Regions from separate parts of the Gottschalkia acidurici 9a genome, predicted to be linked through region 2. Evidence: a T-box and tRNA genes for the amino acid it is inferred to sense, from the RefSeq annotation. Region 2 holds a T-box; the other holds one or more tRNA genes.

Region 1 (3,371 bases), 1.4 Mb from region 2:
CAGAACGTCGTGAGACAGTTCGGTCCCTATCCGTCGTGGGCGTAGGAAATTTGAGAGGAGTTGTCCCTAGTACGAGAGGACCGGGATGAACAGACCTCTGGTGTATCAGTTGTCGCGCCAGCGGCATGGCTGAGTAGCTAAGTCTGGAAAGAATAAGTGCTGAAGGCATCTAAGTACGAAGTCCCCCTCAAGATAAGATTTCCCATAGGGTTAACCTAGTAAGATCCCAGGAAGACTACCTGGTAGATAGGTCACAGGTGTAAGGGCAGCAATGTCTTCAGCTTAGTGATACTAATAGATCGAGGGCTTGACCAATATATTAAAGAATAATCTAATCGCTGTGTAGTTTTGAAGGTACGAAATATCTTCAAATATTTAGTGACGATAGCGAAGGGGTCACACCTGTTCCCATACCGAACACAGAAGTTAAGCCCTTCAGCGCTGATGGTACTTGGTGGGAGACCGCCTGGGAGAGTAAGACGTTGCTAAATGATGTTCTTAGGTAGCTCAACGGTGGAGCACCCGACTGTTAATCGGTAGGTTGTGGGTTCGAGTCCCACCCTGAGAGCCAATTTGCCGGGGTGGCGGAACTGGCAGACGCACAGGACTTAAAATCCTGCGGTCCTTAAAGATCGTACCGGTTCGATTCCGGTCCTCGGCACCAAGAAACTCTAAACTAAAACGACGCGGGGTGGAGCAGCGGCAGCTCGTCGGGCTCATAACCCGAAGGTCATCGGTTCAAATCCGGTCCCCGCAACCAAATTAGATGCTTATTAATACCATTATGGCGGTGTAGCTCAGTTGGCTAGAGCATGCGGTTCATACCCGCAGTGTCAGCGGTTCAAATCCGTTCACCGCTACCATGATGGCCCTATGGTCAAGCGGTTAAGACACCGCCCTTTCACGGCGGTAACCCGGGTTCGAATCCCGGTAGGGTCACCAAAAAAGTCCCAGAAGTTCGTAATAAAATTACGGGCGCGTAGCTCAGCTGGGAGAGCACCTGCCTTACAAGCAGGGGGTCACAGGTTCGAGCCCTGTCGCGCCCACCATAAGTAAATAAAAAATGCGGCCTGGTAGTTCAGTTGGTTAGAATGCCAGCCTGTCACGCTGGAGGTCGAGGGTTCGAGTCCCTTCCAGGTCGCCAAAAAAACATTCCATTAAAGAATGAAAAACAAACTATATGTGCTGGTGTGGCTCAATCGGTAGAGCAACTGACTTGTAATCAGTAGGTTGGGGGTTCAAGTCCTCTCACCAGCTCCATGAAACTATATATGCGGGTGTAGCTCAGTGGTAGAGCCCTGGCCTTCCAAGCCAGTTGCGAGGGTTCGATTCCCTTCACCCGCTCCAAGAAAACGAGTGCCTATAGCTCAGCTGGATAGAGCATCGGCCTTCTAAGCCGAGTGTCCGGGGTTCGAATCCCTGTAGGCACGCCAATAAATAAATATATAAGATGTTGTTGGGGTATCGCCAAGTTGGTAAGGCACCAGATTTTGATTCTGGCATGCGTAGGTTCGAGTCCTGCTACCCCAGCCAGAAGTAAATATTTTGTGATCTATTAGCTCAGTCGGTAGAGCACCTGACTTTTAATCAGGGTGTCCCGCGTTCGAGTCGCGGATGGATCACCAATCCGGAGGGGTACCGAAGTGGTCATAACGGGGCGGTCTTGAAAACCGTTAGGGTGCAAGCCCACGTGGGTTCGAATCCCACCTCCTCCGCCATAAAAAACATATAAAAACACTATAGAGAAGTACTCAAGAGGTCGAAGAGGCTCCCCTGCTAAGGGAGTAGGTCCTTCACGGGGCGCGAGGGTTCAAATCCCTCCTTCTCCGCCATAGGTGGGGGCCTTTAGCTCAGTTGGTTAGAGCGCCCGGCTCATAACCGGTAGGTCCGGGGTTCGAGTCCCTGAAGGCCCACCATATACATAGGGGTATAGTTCAGTTGGTAGAACGTCGGTCTCCAAAACCGAATGTCGTGGGTTCGAGTCCTGCTACCCCTGCCAATAGAATAATAATATATTTAATAATAAAGTCGGGGTGTAGCGCAGTTTGGTAGCGTACGTGGTTTGGGACCATGGGGCCGGGGGTTCGAGTCCCTCCACCCCGACCAGTAAAAAGATTAACATGTTTTTACTTAAAAGTCACTAAATAAAATGGGCCTGTAGCTCAGGTGGTTAGAGTGCACGCCTGATAAGCGTGAGGTCGATGGTTCGAGTCCATCCAGGCCCACCATGAAACGAATAAATGTTTTATAAGTAATAAACCTAGCAGAAATGTTAGGGCCTTTAGCTCAGTTGGTTAGAGCGCCCGGCTCATAACCGGTAGGTCCGGGGTTCGAGTCCCTGAAGGCCCACCAATTTGCCCAGATAGCTCAGTCGGTAGAGCAGGGGACTGAAAATCCCCGTGTCGGTGGTTCGATTCCGCCTCTGGGCACCAAATGTGTACATGTAGTATGATGGCCCTATGGTCAAGCGGTTAAGACACCGCCCTTTCACGGCGGTAACCCGGGTTCGAATCCCGGTAGGGTCACCAAAAAAGAAAATCCCAGAAATCCGTAAAATAATTACGGGCGCGTAGCTCAGCTGGGAGAGCACCTGCCTTACAAGCAGGGGGTCACAGGTTCGAGCCCTGTCGCGCCCACCATAAGTAAATAAAAAATGCGGCCTGGTAGTTCAGTTGGTTAGAATGCCAGCCTGTCACGCTGGAGGTCGAGGGTTCGAGTCCCTTCCAGGTCGCCAAAAAATATTCTATTAAAGAATGAGAAACAAACTATATACGCTGGTGTGGCTCAATCGGTAGAGCAACTGACTTGTAATCAGTAGGTTGGGGGTTCAAGTCCTCTCACCAGCTCCAAAGTTTCAAAATTAGGAGGAGTTCCCGAGCTGGCCAAAGGGGACGGACTGTAAATCCGTTAGCTTCGCTTTCACTGGTTCGAATCCAGTCTCCTCCACCAAAACATAATACGCGGGTGTAGCTCAGTGGTAGAGCCCTGGCCTTCCAAGCCAGTTGCGAGGGTTCGATTCCCTTCACCCGCTCCAAGAAAACGAGTGCCTATAGCTCAGCTGGATAGAGCATCGGCCTTCTAAGCCGAGTGTCCGGGGTTCGAATCCCTGTAGGCACGCCAAAAAATAAATATATAAGATGTTGTTGGGGTATCGCCAAGTTGGTAAGGCACCAGATTTTGATTCTGGCATGCGTAGGTTCGAGTCCTGCTACCCCAGCCAAGAATCTAAGTTTTAACTGAATTATTTTAGGTTAGAGCTTAAAGATGATTTAATTAAAATCCGGAGGGGTACCGAAGTGGTCATAACGGGGCGGTCTTGAAAACCGTTAGGGTGCAAGCCCACGTGGGTTCGAATCCCACCTCCTCCGCCA
Region 2 (3,371 bases):
TCTCATATTATATACTATTTAATTCTATATACAATAAAGTTATGTCTATATTATTGCTAAAACTACTTAATATTGTTTTTATATACCCTATTATTTGGTTAAAAAACTCTAAGTAGTATAAATATTAAAACTAATATTGATATATGAACTATCCACCACCATCCCGATAAAAATCTAATTTTACTTATCTCTTTCTTTTTATTTTTCAATATATGAACCTCCTTAATTACAAATAGCTCCACCTACATCTATTATTAGCATTGTTCACAGATATAATTATTTATATACAAAAATACCGCTATACTATTCAATTAAATAACATTGCGGTATTTTTATATTATAAATTTATTATGTTTTTAATTATATTCTTAACCCCTGATTAGTAAATTCCTCTTTTATCTTATTCATTACTTCACTAACATTAACTTCTTCTTTGTTTCCGTCTTTTCTTAATGAAAACTCTAGTATATTTTCACTAGCTTTTTTACCTACTGTAACCCTTATAGGTGTACCGATAAGATCAGCGTCTTTAAACTTAACACCCGCTCTTTCATTTCTATCATCTAGTAATACTTCTATTCCCAGATTAGATAATTCTTCATATAACTTTTCTCCTAGTGCAACTTGCTCAGCATCTTTGATATTTACTATAGTTACTAAAACTTGATATGGAGCAACTGATAATGGCCATATAATTCCATTTTCATCATAGTTTTGCTCTATTATAGCTGCCATAGTTCTAGAAACTCCAACCCCATGAGAACCCATCCATATTTGAGCTGCCTTTCCGTTTTCGTCTAAATAAGTAGCATTTAATGCATCCGTGTATTTAGTACCTAACTGGAATATATTCCCTATTTCTATTCCTCTATCCATATTTAATGGACTTCTGCAGTTTGGACATTTATCTCCTTCTTTAACTAATAATAAATCATCCACTATTTCTCCTGCAAAGTCTTTTCCGTAATTTACATTTTTTAAATGATAGTCTGTTTCATTTGCTCCTACTATAAAGTTTTTCATATTAGCGACTCTTGAATCTACTAATATTCTTACATCACCTTTTAGATTTATTGGTCCTGCAAATCCTACTTCCGCGCCAGTTACTTTTTTAACTGTTTCTTCATCTGCCATAAATAAGTCATGCTCTAATACTCCTAAAGTATTTATTAATTTTATTTCGTTTAATTCTCTATCTCCAGGTACTAGAACCGCTACTACTTTATCATTTGCTGAATATAAAAGTGTTTTTACGAACTTATCCCCTGTTGTATTAAATAATTCTTTTAATTCATCTATAGTTCTAGCATTTGGAGTATGAATTTTTTCTACATTTAATTCATTTTCATCTTGAGAGTTTACTTCATAGATAAATTTAGCTTTTTCATCTGTGGCAGCATAGTCACAATCATTACAATAAGCCATAGCACTTTCTCCAAACTCCGATGTAGCCATAAATTCATGTGAGTCACTTCCTCCCATTGCTCCAGAGTCACCCTCTACTACTTTATAATTTATTCCACATCTATCAAATATTTTCTCATACGCTTTCCACATGTCAAAATATGACTTTCTCATTCCTTCTGGATCTAAGTCAAAAGTATAAGCATCTTTCATTATAAACTCTCTACATCTCATTAATCCAAATCTTGGTCTTTTTTCATCTCTGTACTTAGTTTGAATTTGATATAAACTAAGAGGTAACTGTTTGTAAGACTTTATATCAAATCTTATCATATCTGTAAATATCTCTTCATGTGTTGGCCCTAAGCAAAATTCTCTATTGTGTCTATCTCTAAGTCTAAACATCTCTGGTCCAAATGCATCCCATCTTCCAGATTCTTGCCACAACTCTGCTGGTTGTATAGCTGACATGTGTACTTCTTGTGAATCTATAGCGTCCATTTCTTCTCTAACTATATTTTCTATTTTCTTTATTACCTTATATCCCAATGGTAGATAAGTATATACTCCTGAAACTAGTCTTTTTATCATGCCCGATCTTAACAGTAACTTGTGACTTGGTAGTTCTGCCTCTGCTGGAACTTCTCTTAATGTTTGTAAATATAGTTTTGACATTCTCATAATTATAGCTCTCCTTTTATTTTAAAATTGAACATAAAAAAACCTTCATCCTAAAAAGGGACGAAGGCTTGTATTTCCGTGGTACCACCCTAATAAACTACTATATTATATATGCAGTTTACTCATTTTATATAACGGTTATTCCGTCTAGATATACTTTTATTTCAATCTAGATGCTCTAGGACTGGTTCAGTGCTTTAGAGGATCAGAAATCTCTCAGCCTATGATTTCCTCTCTTATAGATCATAAATTACTTACTATTTCCCTTCAGTGCATTTTAGTCTTAAATTTTAACTTCATATTACTAGAAAAAGTACTGTTTGTCAAATTTATTTTATTTTTTACTCATAGTATGATAAGCTATCAACTATTTTTATACACTCTTCTATACTAATATTATTAACGTGTAATATCATATTATATCTTAATCCTTTTTCATCAAACGTTATTATTTTTATAGTATCATCTATATATGAACCTTTACCGCCTCTTATGACGATTTCCTTTGAACCTGGAAGCCCTACTTCATAAGATGTTTCCTTTGGTTTTAATACACTTAGAGAAAATACTGGTTTTCCATCTTTAATATATTCTTGACTTATTTCATCTGGAAATTCTTTATTGTCAAGTGTTACTATATTTGTATCTTTCAAAACATAATTTTTTGAATCTTTAAGATATAAAAACGACTTATTAAATATATCCTTTACTTCATCTAAACTAGCACTTTTAATTTTAGATTGTTCATCTATATTTACTATTTCAGCATCTTCTGGAACTTCAAAGTTAAATACACTTTCATCTATTTTAGATTTATAATCTATTTTCTTATATTCAATTTCTATTTTCATATCTCCAGTTTTAGATATTGACTTTACAGTAAACCACTTGTCCTTTTCTATCCAAAAATCCTGTTCACCAACGATACTATCTTGCTTCTTAGGAACTGCTTTTAAGTGATATGTGTCTATTCCATTAATTTTTTCCTCTCCTGAGTTTTCTATTTCATGAGTTTTATCTATAAATTCAAAAGCTTTTTTCATCTGATCTTTAGGACTTAACTCTATTAGACTACTTGCTTCATCCCCCAAATTAGCCTTTATAACTTTATTCTCTTTAGCAATATAACTAGTCAAGTTTCGTCCATCATTTACTGCAACTACACTATCTTTTTCATCTTTACCCTTAGTCTCTACCCTTTTCATCGTTTTTCCATTTATCTTCATTACCCACTCTTTCATGTATGTCTTTTCTATAATTTCTTCTTTATCATACATTATTATTTC

What was found. A T-box is a leader RNA that pairs with one kind of tRNA and senses whether it is charged. The one in region 2 lies ahead of CURI_RS11460 (proline--tRNA ligase), so its partner is inferred to be a tRNA-Pro.
Region 1: it encodes a tRNA-Pro, which carries the amino acid that the T-box ahead of CURI_RS11460 (proline--tRNA ligase) is inferred to sense. The anticodon was not compared.

Annotation. Positions count from the first base shown of each region.
Region 1 covers NC_018664.1:1,007,505-1,010,875, forward strand. Annotated here, with positions in the region: rRNA gene CURI_RS04545 (23S ribosomal RNA) at 1-315, shown strand, start outside; rRNA gene rrf (5S ribosomal RNA) at 375-491, shown strand; tRNA gene CURI_RS04555 (tRNA-Asn) at 497-571, shown strand; tRNA gene CURI_RS04560 (tRNA-Leu) at 576-664, shown strand; tRNA gene CURI_RS04565 (tRNA-Met) at 686-760, shown strand; tRNA gene CURI_RS04570 (tRNA-Met) at 787-863, shown strand; tRNA gene CURI_RS04575 (tRNA-Glu) at 868-942, shown strand; tRNA gene CURI_RS04580 (tRNA-Val) at 974-1,049, shown strand; tRNA gene CURI_RS04585 (tRNA-Asp) at 1,068-1,144, shown strand; tRNA gene CURI_RS04590 (tRNA-Thr) at 1,185-1,260, shown strand; tRNA gene CURI_RS04595 (tRNA-Gly) at 1,274-1,347, shown strand; tRNA gene CURI_RS04600 (tRNA-Arg) at 1,357-1,433, shown strand; tRNA gene CURI_RS04605 (tRNA-Gln) at 1,458-1,533, shown strand; tRNA gene CURI_RS04610 (tRNA-Lys) at 1,550-1,625, shown strand; tRNA gene CURI_RS04615 (tRNA-Ser) at 1,630-1,718, shown strand; tRNA gene CURI_RS04625 (tRNA-Ile) at 1,840-1,916, shown strand; tRNA gene CURI_RS04630 (tRNA-Trp) at 1,924-1,999, shown strand; tRNA gene CURI_RS04635 (tRNA-Pro) at 2,030-2,106, shown strand; tRNA gene CURI_RS04640 (tRNA-Ile) at 2,152-2,228, shown strand; tRNA gene CURI_RS04645 (tRNA-Ile) at 2,276-2,352, shown strand; tRNA gene CURI_RS04650 (tRNA-Phe) at 2,357-2,432, shown strand; tRNA gene CURI_RS04655 (tRNA-Glu) at 2,454-2,528, shown strand; tRNA gene CURI_RS04660 (tRNA-Val) at 2,564-2,639, shown strand; tRNA gene CURI_RS04665 (tRNA-Asp) at 2,658-2,734, shown strand; tRNA gene CURI_RS04670 (tRNA-Thr) at 2,774-2,849, shown strand; tRNA gene CURI_RS04675 (tRNA-Tyr) at 2,864-2,949, shown strand; tRNA gene CURI_RS04680 (tRNA-Gly) at 2,961-3,034, shown strand; tRNA gene CURI_RS04685 (tRNA-Arg) at 3,044-3,120, shown strand; tRNA gene CURI_RS04690 (tRNA-Gln) at 3,145-3,220, shown strand; tRNA gene CURI_RS04695 (tRNA-Ser) at 3,283-3,371, shown strand.
Region 2 covers NC_018664.1:2,401,407-2,404,777, forward strand. Annotated here, with positions in the region: gene CURI_RS11460 (proline--tRNA ligase) at 361-2,085, opposite strand; T-box leader at 2,139-2,365, opposite strand; gene CURI_RS11465 (LolA family protein) at 2,427-3,371, opposite strand, start outside.